4 regions of the Ancylobacter novellus DSM 506 genome follow, and region 4 is predicted to be linked to each of the others. Evidence: riboswitches for the same ligand, from Rfam matches in the RefSeq annotation. Region 4 holds a riboswitch; each other region holds the start of a gene.
What was found. Region 4 has a riboswitch for thiamine pyrophosphate ahead of thiC (phosphomethylpyrimidine synthase ThiC). Riboswitches for the same ligand answer to the same signal wherever they lie in the genome.
Positions count from the first base shown of each region.

Region 1 (4,197 bases), 900 kb from region 4:
CGCCGCGGTGCGTACCGCCCATCCGTTCGGGCATATCCTGCGCGGTACCATCGGCGTCACTTCGATGAGTCTCGGCTTCTCCGCCCTGGCGCTGATCCCGCTGGCGGACGCGACGGCCATCAGCTTCACCGCGCCGCTGCTGACCGTGGTTCTGGCGGCGCTGGTGCTGCGCGAGCATGTGCAGACCTATCGCTGGGCGGCGGTGTCGGTCGGCCTGTGCGGCGTGGTGCTGATGCTCTGGCCGCACATGTCCGGCGAGTTCGACACCACCGACCATGTGCTCGGCGCGGTCCTGGCGCTGTTTGCCGCCGGCTTCACGGCGGGCGCGATGATCCAGGTGCGGCGCCTGACCGAGACCGAGACGACGCCGGCCATCGTGTTCTATTTCCAGGCGCTGGGCGCGGTGGCGGGCCTCGCCACGGCGGGCTGGGGCTGGGTGATTCCGGGGTTCTGGGACGCGGTGCTGCTGCTGACCATCGGCCTGCTCGGCGGTGTCGGGCAGATATTGCTTACCGAGAGCTACCGCTATGCGCCGGCCTCGGTGGTCGCGCCCTTCGCCTATTCGGCGATGCTGTGGTCGCTGCTGCTCGGCTTCGTGCTGTTCGCCGAGGTGCCGCCGGTGCTGGTAGTCGTCGGCGCCGGCGTGGTCATCGGCGCCGGCATGTATGTGATCTGGCGCGAGCGCCGCCCCGGCGCGCGGCGCGAGGACATACCGGCCCCGCCGCCGGGAGCGCCGGAAGCTTGAGAGCCTGCCTCGTAGTCGCGCTGCGGGGCGGCGGGTGCCGCCCTTGGACCGTCATCCCCGGGCTTGGCCCGGGGATCCACGACTTGCCGGGCGCCGAGACGAACCGAAGTCGTGGATGGCCGGGCCAAGCCCGGCCATGACGAGCCTCCAAGCACCCCGGTCGCGTTTACGAGTCAGACTCTGAAACTTCAGAAGGCCTTGAAGGTGATGATGGTGCGCGTGTCCTGGATGCCCGGGAAGAGCTGCACCTTCTCGTTGACGAAATGGCCGATGTCGGCGTCATCCGGCACGTAGAACTTCACCAGCAGGTCGAATTCGCCGGCGGTGGAGTAGATCTCCGAGGCGATCTCGGCGTCGGCGATGGCGTTCGCCACCTCGTAGGAGCGGCCGAGGTGACATTTGATCTGCATGAAGAAGGGGACCATCTCGGGCGTTCCGGCTGCTTGTCGGGAGGCCGATAAGGATCAGAAGCCGCAGGCGCGCGCAACCCCTTCGACCGCGCCTCGCGCGTTGCGCTTGCAAGCGCAGGCGGCTTCGCCTATCTCGCGGAAACGATCGCGTTGGGGTGCCCTTATGGGCTGAGAGGCGGTGAGCCAACCCACGAACCTGATCCGGGTCATGCCGGCGGAGGAAACGGATCGCGCACGCCCGCGGCGGGTCTCCGCGCCGGCGACGCCTCCATCCGAAGCCGGCGAGGAGGCGTAGTCATGGGCGGTTCCACACCTATCGCGGTCACGATCGCGGGCTCGGATTCGGGCGGCGGCGCCGGCATCCAGGCGGACCTCAAGACCTTCTCGGCGCTGGGCGTCTACGGCGCCAGCGTGATCACCGCGCTCACCGCCCAGAACACTCTGGGCGTCACCGGCATCCACGACGTGCCGCCGGCCTTCATCACCGCGCAGATCGACGCCGTGTTCTCCGATCTCGCGGTGGACGCGGTGAAGATCGGCATGCTCTCGCGGCCCGAAGCCATCGAGGCCGTGGCGAAGGGGCTCGACAGCCACGGCCCGGCGACCGCCGTGCTCGATCCGGTGATGATCGCGGCCTCCGGCGACCGGCTGCTGGTGCCGGAAGCGGTGGAATCGCTGCGTTCGCTGCTGCTTCCCCGCGCGTTCCTCATCACCCCGAACCTGCCCGAGGCGGCGGCGCTGCTGGACGAGCAGTCGGCGCAGGATATCGAGGCGGTGCGCCGGCAGGCCGAGCGCCTCCTCGTCCTGGGGCCGCGCGCGGTGCTGATCAAGGGCGGGCACGGCGAGGGGCCGGACAGCATCGACGTGCTGCTCGACGAGGATGGTTTCCTGGAGCTCAGTGCGCCGCGCGTCGTCACCCGCAACACCCACGGCACCGGCTGCACGCTCTCCTCCGCCATCGCCGCCGGCCTCGCCAGGGGGATGGCGCTGCGGCCGGCGGTCGAGGCGGCGAAAGACTACCTCACCCGCGCGCTCGCCCGCTCGGAGGAGCTGGAGATCGGCCACGGCCACGGCCCGGTGCACCACTTCCACGCCTGGTGGTGACGCCACCATCTGTCACCAGTGGCGAAAATGGTGACATTTGCGACGCCACCGGTGGCATTTGGCGACCATTGGTGGCATCGGCGCGATGGTGGCAACGCCACCGGTGACAGGACCGGCGCAATCCGTGCTCGCAAGGCCGGCTGCCGGCTGCTATCGAGGCCGCGATCATCCGCGAGTCCTCAAGGCGAGATTCCTTTGCCCGTCCTCGCCCCGCGCCACGCCATCGCCGCCGTCTATGCCGGGCTGTTCTTCGGCATCGGCGTCTACATGCCGTTCTTTCCGGTCTGGCTCGCCGGGCGCGGCTTCGACCCGGCGCTGATCGCCTTCGCGCTGGCGCTGCCGATGTCGGTACGCCTGTTCACCACGCCGCTCGGCGGCATCCTCGCCGACCGCAGCGGGCGGCCGCGCGCGACGCTCGTCTTCTACGCGCTGATGACGGCGCTGTGCTTCGCCGGCATCGCTCTCGCGCCCAACGCCGTGCTGATCCTGGTCGGGCTGGGGCTCGCGGCCAGCTTCTGGCAGCCGAGCCTGCCGGTGCTCGACGCCTATGCGGTCGCGCGGCGGGCGGAGGGCGTGCTCGACTATGGACGGGTGCGGCTGTGGGGCTCGCTGTCCTTCATCGGCGGCAACCTGCTGGCCGGCCTGCTGCTCGGCGGGACGCTCGTTGCCGCCCTGCCGCACGACACGGTGATCTGGCTCATCGTCGCCGGCAGCGTTGGTGCTGCCGCAGCCGCACTGCTGCTCGACGAAGCGAAGCCGGCTCAGCGGGCGCAGAAGGAGGCGGCCGGCCGGGGTCTCGTCGGCCTGGCCCCGGTCCTGCTGGTCGGCATCGGCGCGGCGGCGCTGATCCAGGCCTCGCATGCGGTGCTCTACACCTTCGCCTCGATCCACTGGCACGGGGAAGGGCTGTCGGACACGACGATCGGCCTGCTCTGGGCGCTCGGGGTGATTGCCGAGGTGGTGCTGTTCCATTCCGGCACGCGGGTGACGCGGCGGCTCGGGGCGGAGAAGCTGCTGCTGCTCGGCGGCCTCGCCGGCGTCGTGCGCTTCGGCATCATGGCGCTCGGCCCGCCGCCGCTGCTGCTCCTCGCCTTGCAGCCGCTGCATGCGGCGACCTTCGGCTGCACCTATCTCGGCACGGTGGAACTCGTCGCCCGCCATGCGCCGGCCGGGCGTGGGGCGAGCGTGCAGGCGATGGCCGCCTGGGCGACCGCCATCGCTATGACGGCGGCGACGCTTGCGGCCGGGCCGCTGTGGGAGGCTTTCGGCGCGCTTTCCTTCCTCGCCTCGGCGCTGCTCGCCGCCGGCGGCGCCGTGCTCGCCGTGGTCGCCGGGCTGATGCGGACGGCTCAGCCCCAGAGCGCCGGCTCGGGCGGATAGACCACGCTGCCCTCGTAGCGCAGCGAGGGCTCGCGGTCCCGCGCCAGCAGAAGCGGGCCGTCGAGGTCGACGAAGCGGGCAAGGGGGGCGAGCAGCATGGCCGGCGCCATGGCCAGCGAGGTCGCCACCATGCAGCCGACCATGATGTCGAGCCCGGCGGCGCGGGCGGCGCGGGCGAGCGCCAGCGCCTCGGTCAGGCCGCCGGTCTTGTCGAGCTTGATGTTGAGCGCGTCGTAGCGGCCGACGAGCTGCGGCAGGCTGTCGAGCCCGTGCGCGCTCTCGTCGGCGCAGACCGGCACCGGCCGCGCGGTGTAGGCGAGAAGCGCGTCCTCGGCCGCCGGCAGCGGCTGCTCGACCAATTCGATGCCGGCATCGGCGCAGGCGGCGAGGTTCGAAGCGAGGTTCGCGGCCGTCCAGCCCTCATTGGCATCGACGATGAGGCGCGTGCCCGGCGTCGCCGCCCGCACCGCGGCGATGCGTTCGGGATCGCCGTCCGTGCCGAGCTTCAGCTTGAGCAGTTCGTGACCGGAGGCGCGGGCCGCCTCGGCCATGGCTTCC
Region 1 covers NC_014217.1:2,201,685-2,205,881, reverse strand. The annotation lists gene SNOV_RS10515 (DMT family transporter) at 1-745, shown strand, start outside; gene SNOV_RS10510 (Lrp/AsnC ligand binding domain-containing protein) at 934-1,170, opposite strand; TPP riboswitch at 1,297-1,395, shown strand; gene thiD (bifunctional hydroxymethylpyrimidine kinase/phosphomethylpyrimidine kinase) at 1,453-2,259, shown strand; gene SNOV_RS10500 (MFS transporter) at 2,455-3,639, shown strand; gene dgcA (N-acetyl-D-Glu racemase DgcA) at 3,609-4,197, opposite strand, start outside.
Region 1: it holds a riboswitch for thiamine pyrophosphate, as region 4 does, so the genes downstream of both, thiD (bifunctional hydroxymethylpyrimidine kinase/phosphomethylpyrimidine kinase) here and thiC (phosphomethylpyrimidine synthase ThiC) in region 4, are expected to answer to the same signal.

Region 2 (4,197 bases), 2.3 Mb from region 4:
TCTGCCTCGCCTATATCGACCTCAACGGCTTCAAGTCGATCAATGACGGCCACGGCCACGCCACCGGCGACCGCGTCCTGCGCCAAATCGCCGACCGGCTGCGCTCCCATGCCGATCCGCAGCACTTCATGGCACGGATTGGCGGCGACGAGTTCGTGCTGCTCTCCACCTTCGCGCAAGAGAGCGCACCCTGCATCGAGGACATGCAGATCCTGGCCGAGGCGCTCTGCGCGGTGATGGACACGGACGGACAGCGGCTCGCCATCGGCGCCGCCATGGGTGTCGTCATCACCCGCGAGGCGATCGACGCCGATGCGCTGATGCGCGGGGCCGATGCGCTGATGTACGCCGCCAAGGCGACGGGCCGAACCGTCGCGGTGAACCTGAACTGGATCGGCAACGCGTGAGCCTGCACCTCTCCAACGTCGACGCCCGCCGCATCTTCCTCGCCAAGCAGGGCCTGAGCCGTCCCCGCGGCCCGCTCACCAAGGCGGGGCTGCTGGAGCTCATCACCGACCTCGGCTTCGTGCAGGTCGACAGCATCGCGACGGTCGAGCGCGCGCACCACCACATCCTGTTCGCCCGCAACCCGAACTACAGACGCGAGCAGCTTTCCCGCCTGATCGAGAAGGACGGAGAGCTTTTCGAGCATTGGACGCATGACGCGTCCATCATTCCCAGCGCCTTCTTCCCCTATTGGAAGCACCGCTTCGCCCGCTCCCGCGAGACGCTCGCCGCGCGCTGGCGTCAATGGCACGAGAACGGCTTCGAGACCTACATCGACCACGTATTCGAGCGGGTGAAGACCGAAGGCCGCCTGATGGCGCGCGACTTCGAAGCGGAAAAGCGCCCGCCCGGCGGATGGTGGAACTGGCACCCGGAGAAGACCGCGCTCGAATATCACTGGCGCACCGGCAATTTCGCCATCGCCGGCCGCGAGGGCTTCCAGAAGGTCTACGACCTCGCCGAGCGGGTCATCCCCGCACGCTATTATGCCGGCGAGGTCTCGCGCGAGGAGTTCGTCGACTGGGCCTGCACCTCGGCGCTGGAGCGGCTCGGCTTCGCCACCCATGGCGAGATCGCCGCCTTCTGGGGCCTGCTCACCCCGGATGAAGCGCGTGCCTGGGTGGCAGCGAATGCCAGGCGGCTTGAACCCGTGCTGATCGCCCCGGCCGACGGCACACGCCCGCGCGCCTCGCATGCGTTCAAAGGCAGCGGCGACGCCTTCGCCGCCCTGCCCGCGCCGCCGCCGCGTCTGCGGGTGCTCAACCCTTTCGACCCGCTGCTGCGCGATCGCAACCGCACGGAGCGCCTGTTCGGCTTCAACTACCGCATCGAGGTGTTCGTCCCCGCGGAAAAGCGGGTCTGGGGCTATTACGTCTTCCCGCTGCTGGAGGGTGACCGGCTGGTCGGGCGCATCGACATGAAGGCCGACCGCAAGGCCGGCACGCTCGACGTGCGCCGGCTCTGGCTGGAGAAGGGCGTGCGCGCCTCCAAGGCCCGCCTCGCCGCCCTCGACACTGAACTCGCCCGCCTCGGCACGTTCGCCGGGGTCGAGCGGACGGTGTATCTGGACGGGTGGCTGGGGGAGTAGCCCTCCCCTTAGCCGGCAATTGCCCTGGCATGTCAGCGATGCTAGCGTGCCGCGCATCCGAGGGGTGTCCCGCCGACCGCAAGGTCCAGGGGCTGAGATGGCATCCGCCAGACCCTTTGAACCTGATCCGGGTCATGCCGGCGAAGGGACGGAACGACGGCCGGGTCGCATCGCGCCCGAGCGGATTCCCCCGAAAGCTCATGCGCCGGATCTCCGAATGGGAGGAGATCCATGTTCAAGACCATCGCCCAGACCGCTGCGGGTTGCGCCGTGGCCCTCGCCTTGTCGCTCGCCCCCGCAAGTGCCGCCGACAAGCTCACCGTACTGCTCGACTGGTACATCAACCCCGACCACGCGCCGCTGATCGTCGCCAAGGAGAAGGGCTTCTTCCAGGCGCACGACCTCGACGTCGAGCTCGTCGCCCCGGCCGATCCCTCCGCCCCGCCGCGCCTCGTCGCCGCCGGACAGGCGGACGTCGCGGTGAGCTACCAGCCCAGCCTCTACCTCTCGGTGAAGGAAGGCCTGCCGCTGGTGCGCTTCGGCACGCTCGTCTCGACACCCCTCACGGCGCTCGTGGTGCTGAAGGACGGCCCGATCAAGTCCATCGCCGACCTCAAGGGCAAGACGGTCGGCTATTCGGTGGCGGGGCTGGAGGACGCGCTGCTCGGCACCATGCTGGCGAGCGCCGGGCTGAAGCCGACCGACGTCACCATGATCAACGTCAACTTCGCCCTCTCCCCGGCGCTCGCCGCCGGCAAGGTCGACGCCGTGATCGGCGCCTACCGCAATTTCGAGCTCACCCAGATCAAGCTTGAGGGCAAGGAGGGCCGCGCCTTCTTCCCCGAGGAGCACGGCGTGCCGGTGTTCGACGAACTGATCTATGTCGCCCACAAGGACAAGCTCGCCGATCCGCGGCTCAAGCGCTTCCTCGCCGCGGTCGAGGACGCGACCATCTATGTGCTCAACCACCCGGACGAGGCGTGGGGCGTGTTCGTGAAGGCCAACCCCAAGCTCGACGACGAACTCAACCGTACCGCCTGGACCGACACGCTGCGCCGCTTCGCCCATGCGCCGGCGGCGCTGGACGCTGGCCGTTATGCCCGCTTCGGCGAGTTCATGAAGAGCCATGGGCTGATCGACAAGGTCGAGCCGGTGGCGACCTACGCGCCGGCGCTGCCGTGAGCCGACCTCTGTTTCTCCCGGTTGCCCCAGCGGCAATCGGGAGCTAGGTTGCACCCGCCATGATGATGATCCGCAACATTCGCGCCGTCTTCCAGCTCGGCTGATCCCGCTTCTCCGCGCACCGAGAACCGGATCGGCGCGTCCTGCGCGCCGCGAATGCCGCCTGCCGCGCGCGCTGCGCCGGCACTCATCAGGTGATCTCATGCCGAACGACTTCTCTTGTCCCCGCCTCGGCGCGGCGGATATCGAACGCTTCATCGCGGACGGCCTCGTCCGCATCGACCACGCCTTCCCGACGGAATTGGCTGCCGATTGCCGCGCCATCCTCTGGCGTGCCACCGGCTGCGACCCGAACGACCCCACGAGCTGGACGCAGCCGGTCATCCGCATCGGCCACCTCGCACTGCCGCCCTTCCGCGCGGCGGTGAACACCCCGACACTGCACGCGGCCTTCGATGCCCTGGTCGGGCCGGGCCGCTGGCTGCCATGCGGCGGCCTCGGCACCTTCCCGATCCGCTTCCCCTCGCCCGACGATCCGGGCGACGACGGCTGGCACATCGATGTGAGCTTCGGCACCGAGGCGCCGGACTTCATGCAGTGGCGCGCCAATGTCCACTCGAAGGGACGGGCACTGCTCATGCTGTTCCTGCTCTCCGACGTCGGCGAGGCGGATGCGCCGACGCGCCTGCGCCCCGGTTCGCATCTCGACATCGCCCGCCGGCTCGCACCGCATGGCGAGGACGGGCTGACGCTCGGCGAGCTGGCGGCGAGCGGCTTCGAGGATGCGCCCGGCCATGGCGAGGTCCTCGCCACCGGTGCGGCGGGCACGGTCTATCTGTGCCATCCCTTCCTCGTCCACGCGGCACAACCACATCGGGGCATGCGGCCGCGCTTTCTCGCGCAGCCGCCGCTGCTGCCGGCGGCGGAGTTGCGGATCGACCGGGAGAGCGGCGATTTCTCGCCAGTCGAGCGGGCGACGCGGCGCGCGCTCGGCCTCGGCTGATGTCGTTGGAGGGCGCTCAGGCGCCCTCCACTTGGCTTCCCCAACGGATAGGGCGTTCCGATCGCCCGGAATGACCGTTGCGTGCTTCCGGCTCCCGCCCGCCGATGCTACCCATGGCCGAGGCTCGAACGACCGCGAGGGGCAGGAATGGGGAACGGGGGATATCATGTCGTGGCCGCGCTGGTCGGTGCGGCGGTCGGCGTCCTCGGCTCCGCCTTCCATCTCAGCGTCGAAGGCCTGATGACGGGCTGGCCCGCCTTCCTGCGCGACACGCTCCAGCTTTCCGGCCCGGGGCTCTATGTCGCCGGCGGCCTCGCCGCCGCCGCGATGACGGTCGTCGCGCTCTGGCTGGTGCGCGCCTTCGCACCCGAGGCGAGCGGCTCCGGCGTGCCGGAGATCGAAGGCGCGATGGAAGGGC
Region 2 covers NC_014217.1:670,616-674,812, reverse strand. The annotation lists gene SNOV_RS03200 (sensor domain-containing diguanylate cyclase) at 1-407, shown strand, start outside; gene SNOV_RS03195 (winged helix-turn-helix domain-containing protein) at 404-1,594, shown strand; TPP riboswitch at 1,645-1,760, shown strand; gene SNOV_RS03190 (ABC transporter substrate-binding protein) at 1,826-2,776, shown strand; gene SNOV_RS03185 (phytanoyl-CoA dioxygenase family protein) at 2,979-3,779, shown strand; gene clcA (H(+)/Cl(-) exchange transporter ClcA) at 3,951-4,197, shown strand, end outside.
Region 2: it holds a riboswitch for thiamine pyrophosphate, as region 4 does, so the genes downstream of both, SNOV_RS03190 (ABC transporter substrate-binding protein) here and thiC (phosphomethylpyrimidine synthase ThiC) in region 4, are expected to answer to the same signal.

Region 3 (4,197 bases), 380 kb from region 4:
CCGAGATGGACGAAGTCGCAGCCTTCCTCGATGGCGAGCCGCCAATGGTCGTTGACGACGAGCTGCGCGCCGTAGCGCTCGCACACCGCGCGCGCCTCGGCGATCTCGCGGCGCAGCTCCGCCTCCTCCTTGTCCTTGGCGCGCAGCTGCACCAGCTTCACGCCCTGCGGCAGCAGCCGCGGCAGCCAGGAGGCGCGGTCGACGATGAGGTAGAACGGGTCGAGTTTCATGATCCCACTCACTGGCCCAATACCGCGCGGCCCATGACGGGCGTCGAGGGCGCGGCCATGTCGCGCACTTCCATCGGGTCGGCAAGCACCGCCTCGCGCCCCGCCTCGATGGCGCGGGCAAAGGCGCGCGCCATGCGCACCGGGTCGCCGGCCTTGGCGACGGCGGTGTTCAGGAGCACGGCATCATAGCCCATCTCCATCGCCGCCGCCGCATGCGAGGGCACGCCGACGCCGGCGTCGACCACCAGCGGCAGGCCGGGGAAATGCGCCCGCAGCGAGCGCAGGCCGTAGGGGTTGTTGAGGCCGCGGCCGGAACCGATCGGCGCGCCCCAGGGCATCAGCACCTCGCAGCCGGCGCCGATTAGCTTCTCCGCCACCACGAGGTCTTCGGTGGTGTAAGGGAAGACCTCGAAGCCGTCGCGGGAGAGGATGCGTGCCGCCTCGACCAGGCCGAACACGTCGGGTTGCAGCGTGTCGTCCTCGCCGATCACCTCCAGCTTCACCCAGGGCGTGCCGAAGAGCTCGCGCGCCATCTCGGCGGTGGTGACGGCTTCCTTCACGGTCTTGCAGCCGGCGGTGTTGGGCAGCACCTTCACGCCGAGGTCGCGGATGAGCTGCCAGAAGCTCTGACCCGCCTTCGCAGCCCCGGATTCGCGGCGCAGCGAGACGGTGACGATCTCCGCCCCCGAGGCGCGGATCGCCTCGGACAGGATCGCCGGCGAGGGGTACTGCGCCGTGCCGAGCAGCAGGCGCGAATTCACCTTGGTGCCGTAGAACTCGACCGGATCGGCGAGCGTGCCGGGCGCCTGCGTCATCGCATCCATCTCATCAGCCTCCGTCTCAGCCACCTTGCATCGGGGCGAGGATCTCGACCCGGTCGCCATCGGTTATGGCCGTCGCCTCGCGCTTGACCGCGCGCACCATCGCCCCGTTCAGCGCCGTGGCGACCTTGGCGCCCTTGAGCCCGAGCTCGCTCAGAAGGTCCGCGAGGGTGCCGGCGCGGGTATCGGCCGGCTCACCATTGACGATGATCTTCATCCATCACCTCCGGGAAATACGCCCCGTCGAACGCCACTTCCGCCGCGCGGCGCGCCAAGGCGGGCGCGGCGAGGAAACCGTGGCGGTAGAGCCCGTTCACATAGATCGTGTTGCCGCGCTTGCGCAGCCGCGGCAGGTTGTCGGGGAAGGCCGGGCGCACATCGGCGCCGATCTCGACGATCTCCGCCTCGCCGAAGGCCGGATGCAGCGCATAGGTGGCCGAGAGCAGCTCCAGCATGGAGCGGCCCGTCACCCGGCCGCGCTCGTCATTCTCGATCGAGGTGGCGCCGATCATGAAATGCCCGTCGCCGCGCGGCACGATGTAGACGGGGATGCGCGGGTGCAGCATGCGCACCGGGCGCTTCAGCGCGATCTCGGTGGAATAGAGCACCAGCATCTCGCCCTTCACGCCGCGCAGGTCGGCGAGCTGGTCGCGGGCGGCGAGGCCGCGGCAGTCGACCGTCAGGTCGATCTCCTCGTCGCTCTCGAAGCCGTCGGCCTCGTAGCGGATGGCGACGTTATGTTCGCCGACCAGCTTCGCGGTCAGCGCGGCGAGCGCCTTGCGCGGCTCCAGATGCGCCTCGGTGGGGAAGAACAGCCCCTGCTCGAAGCGGCCCTCAAGGTCCGGCTCAAGGCTCGCAATGCCGGCGCCGTCGAGCCACTCATAGCCTTCGGTGCGGCGGGAGAAGCGCTTCAGCTCCGGCAGGTCGCGGGCCGGCGCCAGCACCAGCGAGCCCTCGCGCGGCACGTCGGGCACCGCCTCGCGCCAGTAGTCGAGGGATTCGAAGCCCAATTCGGCGATGATCGGCTCGGCGCTCTCGCGCTCGCACCAGGGCGCCAGCATGCCGCCGGCGAACCAGGAGCAGCCCTGGCCGGAGCCGGCCTTGCGCTCGACGATGGTCACCTGCGCGCCCCTCTTGGCGAAGGCATGGGCGCAGGTCAGCCCGGCGACGCCGGCGCCGACGATTTTTACACGCATGGCGTTATCGGCGCGGCGGGCGCCTTCGGTCGATTGAGTGTGCGGGGACGTCATCATTCCTCCCTCCGCCAGTCTCAACTGGATCAGGTTCGAAGGGTCGCCATGCCGCTTGCGCGCCGATGGCCTCTCAGCCTCCTGACGAGGCTCCCCCGGACTGACTTGATATAGTCACGAAGCCGGAGAATGTCACGCTGGCGTCGACAATATTCCGGGTCCGGACTTTGCCGGATGGAGCCTTGAGCTAGATGAGCCTGGCTACAACACGCCCTCATCCTGAGGTGCTCGCGCAGCGAGCCTCGAAGGATGGTCAGTGAAGCGCACCCGGACGAGCATCCTTCGAGGCTCGCCTTTGGCTCGCACCTCAGGATGAGGGCCATCGAGAAGAAGCGCCTTGAAGAACGCCGCCCCCCTCACCCCAGCCGCGACAGCGGGACGACGTTGTCCGGCGGCGGGCGGGTCGCCGAGATGACGGCGCGGCGCAGCGTCTCGCGGCTGAACGGCTTGCCGAGCCGCAGCGTGCCGGCCTTGGCCTCGGGCGGCAGCTCGGCATAGCCGGTGCCGAGGATGACCGGCAGGTCCGGCCAGCGCGCGGCGATCAGCGCGGCAAGCTGCACGCCGGTCATGCCGGGCATGGCCTGGTCGGTCAGCACCACGTCGAAGGCGACGCCGGTCTCCAGGATGCGCAGCGCCTCCTGCCCGGACGCAGCCTCGGTGACGAGGCAGTCGAGGTCCTCCAGCATCGCGCCCGTCGCCGAGAGCACCAGCGGGTCGTCGTCGACGACGAGGACGCGCAGCGCCCCGCCCTCCCCGGGCGGCACGAACAGGTCCTCCTCCGGCACGGCGGGAGACGGCCCGGCATTGCGCGCCTCTTCGGCGATGGGCAGGTAGATCGTCGCCGTCGTGCCGCGCCCCGGCCGGCTCGCCAACATCAGCCCGCCATCCGACTGGGCGGCGAGGCCGTGCACCATGGCGAGGCCGAGGCCGGTGCCCTTGCCGACGCCCTTGGTGGTGAAGAACGGCTCGGTAGCGCGCGCCAGCGTCTCCGCATCCATGCCGCTGCCGCTGTCGGTCACCGACAGGCAGAAATAGCGGCCCGCACGCAGCGGCGGGCGGTCGGCCTCGTCGGCCGGCGCGTCGACCGTCTCCTCGCGGGCGGCGATGGTGATGGTGCCGCCCTCCGGCATGGCGTCGCGGGCGTTGACGGCGAGGTTGAGCAGAGCGAGTTCGAGCTGGTTGGCGTCGACCCGCGCGCGCGGCAGGCCGAGCGGGAAATGCGTCTCGATGCGCACGCTCGGGCCGATGGAGCGGCGCAGCAGTTCCGCCATGCCGAGCACGAGGTCGGGCACGTCCACCGGCTCGGGCTTGAGGTCCTGGCGGCGGGCGAAGGCCAGCATGCGCTGGGTGAGCGCCGCGCCACGCTGCGCCGCCTGGATGGCGTTGCCGAGCAGCGCCTGCAGGCGCGGGTCGCTCGGCGCGCGCTTGGCGGCGAGTTCCAGATTGCCGAGCACCACGGCGAGCAGGTTGTTGAAGTCGTGGGCAATGCCGCCGGTGAGCTGGCCGACCGCCTCCAGCTTCTGCGCCTGGCGCAGCGCCTCCTCGGCGGTGCGGCGCTCGGTGACGTCGATCAGCCCGCACAGCGTCTTGACCAGCTTCCCCTGCGAGTCCCGCTCGGCGACGGCGGAGAGGATGCAGTTCAGGGTCCGCCCGTCGTGGGTGACGAGCTGGTACTCGACGTCGTGCAGTTCGCCCCTGCCCAGCAGCTGCGGCCAGTGCTCCTCGATGCGCACGCGCGCGGATTCGGGGGTCATGAAATCGGTGAGCAGCCGGCCGATCACCTCCTCGCGGCGATAGCCGAGCAGCTCCAGCCAGCGGTCGCTGACCTGCTCGATCCGCCCGTCGGGGCCGAGCGAATGCAGCGGCAGCGGCGTGCGGCGGTAGAGGTTGCGGTAG
Region 3 covers NC_014217.1:2,722,591-2,726,787, forward strand. The annotation lists gene SNOV_RS12980 (thiamine phosphate synthase) at 1-230, opposite strand, end outside; gene SNOV_RS12985 (thiazole synthase) at 239-1,054, opposite strand; gene thiS (sulfur carrier protein ThiS) at 1,071-1,268, opposite strand; gene SNOV_RS12995 (FAD-dependent oxidoreductase) at 1,246-2,301, opposite strand; TPP riboswitch at 2,291-2,408, opposite strand; gene SNOV_RS13000 (MHYT domain-containing protein) at 2,658-4,197, opposite strand, start outside.
Region 3: it holds a riboswitch for thiamine pyrophosphate, as region 4 does, so the genes downstream of both, SNOV_RS12995 (FAD-dependent oxidoreductase) here and thiC (phosphomethylpyrimidine synthase ThiC) in region 4, are expected to answer to the same signal.

Region 4 (4,197 bases):
GCACCGCGATCATCGCGAAATGATGGGCGAGGGCGCCCGCCGGATCATGCTCGATGAAGTCGAGCACGGTGATGAGGCGCGGCGAATCGGCCTCGATGCCGGTCTCCTCGCCGAGCTCGCGCAGCGCCGCCTCGAGATGGGTCTCGCCCATCTCCATGCGCCCGCCGGGAAAGCCCCACAGCCCCTGGTCCGGCGGATTGGCCCGCCGCACCAGCAGCACCTCGCCGCCGCGCTCGACCACGGCGAGGACAGCGGGGATAGGGCGTACGGGGGACATGGCGCGTTCCGGATTGCTGGAGGCGGCGAGGGTAGGGGGAATCTGCCGAAGAGTCTTTGCCTCGTACCCTCATCCCGGATCGCCCTGCGGGCGTCCGGGATGAGGGTTGATGAGACCGCTACTCCGCCGCCGGGGCGTCGCGATAGATTTGCCCGCCGCCGGCGCGGAAGGCCTCGCTCATCTCGGCCATGCCCCGCTCCGCCTCCGCGGCCTTGGCCGTATCGCGGATCTCCTGGCTGATCTTCATCGAGCAGAATTTCGGCCCGCACATGGAGCAGAAATGCGCCAGCTTGTGCGCCTCCTTCGGCAGCGTCTCGTCGTGGAAGGCGGTCGCCGTGTCGGGATCGAGCGCCAGGTTGAACTGGTCCTGCCAGCGGAACTCGAAGCGCGCGCGGGAGAGCGCGTCGTCCCAGGCCCGCGCCAGCGGATGACCTTTGGCGAGGTCGGCGGCGTGGGCAGCGATCTTATAGGTGATCACCCCGGTCTTCACGTCGTCGCGGTTGGGCAGGCCGAGATGCTCCTTGGGCGTGACGTAGCAGAGCATCGCCGTGCCGAACCAGCCGATCATCGCCGCGCCGATGGCTGAGGTGATGTGGTCGTAGCCCGGCGCGATGTCGGTGGTCAGCGGGCCGAGCGTGTAGAACGGCGCCTCGCCGCAGGCCGCGAGCTGCTTGTCCATATTGGCCTTGATCTTGTGCATCGGCACATGGCCGGGGCCCTCGATCATCACCTGGCAGTCGTTCTCCCAGGCGATCTTCGTCAGTTCGCCCAGCGTCTCCAGCTCGGCGAACTGCGCCGCGTCGTTGGCATCGGCGATGGAGCCGGGGCGCAGCCCGTCGCCGAGCGAGAAGGTGACGTCATAGGCCCGCATGATCTCGCAGATCTCGGCGAAATGCTCGTAGAGGAAGCTCTCGCGGTGATGGGCGAGGCACCACTTGGCCATGATCGAGCCGCCGCGCGAGACGATGCCGGTGACGCGGTTGGCCGTCAGCGGCACGAAGGGCAGGCGCACGCCGGCATGGATGGTGAAATAATCGACGCCCTGCTCGGCCTGCTCGACGAGGGTATCGCGGAAGATCTCCCACGAGAGCTCCTCGGCGACGCCGCCGACCTTCTCCAGCGCCTGGTAGATCGGCACGGTGCCGATCGGCACCGGCGCGTTGCGCACGATCCATTCGCGGATGTTGTGGATATTGCGCCCGGTCGAGAGGTCCATCACCGTATCGGCGCCCCAGCGGATCGCCCACACCATCTTGTCCACCTCGTCGGCGACCGAGGAGGTGACGGCCGAATTGCCGATATTGGCGTTGATCTTGACCAGGAAATTGCGGCCGATGGCCATCGGCTCCAATTCGCCATGGTTGATGTTGGCGGGGATGACGGCGCGCCCGCGCGCCACCTCGTCGCGCACGAATTCCGCCGTCACCACGTCGGGGATCGACGCGCCGAAATCCTCGCCATCGCGGACGATCTCACCCATGCGCTCGCGCAGGCCGTTCTCGCGGATGGCGACATATTCCATCTCCGGCGTGACGATGCCGGCCCGCGCATAGGCCATCTGCGTGACCGCGCCGCTCTTCGCCCGCAGCGGGCGGCGGCGGAGCGGGAAGGGCGCGACGAGCTTGTCGTCGCCGACATTGCCGTTGTCCTCCGGCTTCACGTCACGGCCGTCATATTCCTCGACGTCGCCGCGGGCGCGCACCCAGGCGTCACGCGGGCGGACGAGACCGGCCTCGATGTCGATGACGGCATCCTCGTCCGTATAGGGGCCGGAGGCGTCATAGACCGCGAGGTCGGGTTCCCCCGCGCCGGGCGCGAGCAGGATTTCCCGGAAGGGCACGCGGAAGCCCCGCGCCGGGCATTCGGCATAGAGGCGGCGCGAGCCGGGAATCGGCCCGGTGGCGACGTTCTTCGGATTCTTGGTCAGCATGGTGGATCTCCTGAACCATTGGTTGCGGAGATCCGGGCTCAATGACGTTGGGGGATAATGGCGATGCCACCCTGCGCGAGGCGCAATTGCGGCACGGACGACGCCATCAGGTTCCGATCCCTTCGCCGGCATGACCCGGATCAGGTTCGAAGGGTCATCGCGTTGCCTTCCGGCCGGCGATCTCTCAGCCCCCTAGCGGGGCTCCCCTTGGAACGGGTCGATTGTCGGCCCAAGCCGGCGGCGAAGTCAATTCGCGCCCGCGCCCGTCACCCCGACGCTGCCGCATTTCCTGTAGATTGCTGATTCGCGAGGAACGACGCTCAACGATCCGGGGGAATGCATGCGCAGCCTGAAGACCCTGTTCCGGCGGGCCGCTTTTGCGGCGGCGCTCGCCGCGCCTTTCGCCGTGCCGGCCGCGGCGCTCGCCCAGCAGAGCTGCGGCAATAACGGTGCCGGCTTCGACCAGTTCATAGCGGGCTTCAAGCAGCAGGCGGTGGCGCAGGGCGTCTCGCCGCGTACCGTGGCGACGGCGCTGAACGGCATCGCCTATGCCCCCGACATCGTCGCCACCGATCGCGGGCAGAAGGTGTTCGGCCAGAGCTTCTTCCAGTTCTCCGACCGCATGGTCGCGAATTATCGCATCCAGCAGGGCCGCCAGCAGATCCAGCGCAATCCGGCGCTATTCCAGCGCATCGAGCAGCAATTCGGCGTGCCCGGCGCGGTGCTGGTCTCTTTCTGGGGGCTGGAGACCGATTTCGGCGCCAATATGGGCGACAAGTCGACCATCCGCTCGGTGGCGACGCTGGCCTGGGACTGCCGGCGCGCCGACGTCTTCCGCACCCAGCTTCTGGCGGCGCTGAAGATTATCGACCGCGGCGACCTCACCCCGCAGACCATGCGCGGGCCATGGGCGGGCGAGCTCGGCCAGTTCCAGTTCCTGCCTGACCATTATTTCAACTACGGCGTCGACTTCGACGGCGACGGGCGGGTCGATCTGATCCGCTCGGCGCCGGACGCGCTGGCCTCTGCCGCCAATTACATCCGCGCGCTCGGCTGGAAGGCCGGCCAGCCCTGGCTGGAGGAAGTGCGGGTGCCGCAAAACCTGCCCTGGGACCAGGCGGACCTCGCCATCAAGCTGCCGCGCGCGCAGTGGGCGCGCATGGGCGTGATGCGCGCCGGCGGCGGGCAATTGCCGGCCGACCAGCTTCCCGCCTCGCTGCTGCTGCCGATGGGCCGCAACGGCCCGGCCTTCCTCGCTTATCCGAATTTCGATGTTTTCACCGAGTGGAACAACTCGCTGGTCTACGCCACCTCGGCCGCCTATCTCGCCACCCGCGTGACCGGCGCCGGGCCGTTCAACCGCGGGCAGGGCAAGGCCATTCCGGTGCTGTCCATGGCGCAGGTGGTGGAGCTGCAGCGCCTGCTCAATGCGCGCGGCCATCATGTCGGGCGGGTCGACGGTATCGTCGGCGCGGCGACGCGGCAGGCGATCCGCACCGAGCAGATGCGCCTGGGCATGCCGGCCGATTCCTATCCGACGGTGGAACTGGTCACGGCGCTCCGCGCGGGGCGGTGAACGCAAGCTTGTAGAGACGTCATCCCGGGCGGCCGACAGGCCGATCCGGGATCGCTTGAAGGAAGAGAGAGGGACGCGATCCCGGCTCGCCTCTGGCGCACCCTCATCCTGAGGTGCGAGCGCAGCGAGCCTCGAAGGATGGTCGTTGAGGCGCGCTCGGATGAGCATCCTTCGAGGCCCGGCTGATGCCGGGCACCTCAGGATGAGGGTTGTCTGGAGTGAACGGGAGAAGGCCGTCCGTCACAGCACCGGCACGCCGTGCTGCTTGGCCTTGGCTTCCGGCTCGACGTGGATGGTGACGAGCACGTCGGCCACTTCGGCCTCCAGCGCGTCCTCGATGCGGTCGCAGATCGTGTGTGCCTCGCTCACCGGCATGTCGCCGGGCACGACGAGGTGGAAGTCGACGAAGATCGT
Region 4 covers NC_014217.1:3,100,171-3,104,367, reverse strand. The annotation lists gene SNOV_RS14750 (NUDIX hydrolase) at 1-277, opposite strand, end outside; gene thiC (phosphomethylpyrimidine synthase ThiC) at 396-2,207, opposite strand; TPP riboswitch at 2,308-2,425, opposite strand; gene SNOV_RS14740 (lytic murein transglycosylase) at 2,548-3,783, shown strand; gene SNOV_RS14735 (cation diffusion facilitator family transporter) at 4,024-4,197, opposite strand, start outside.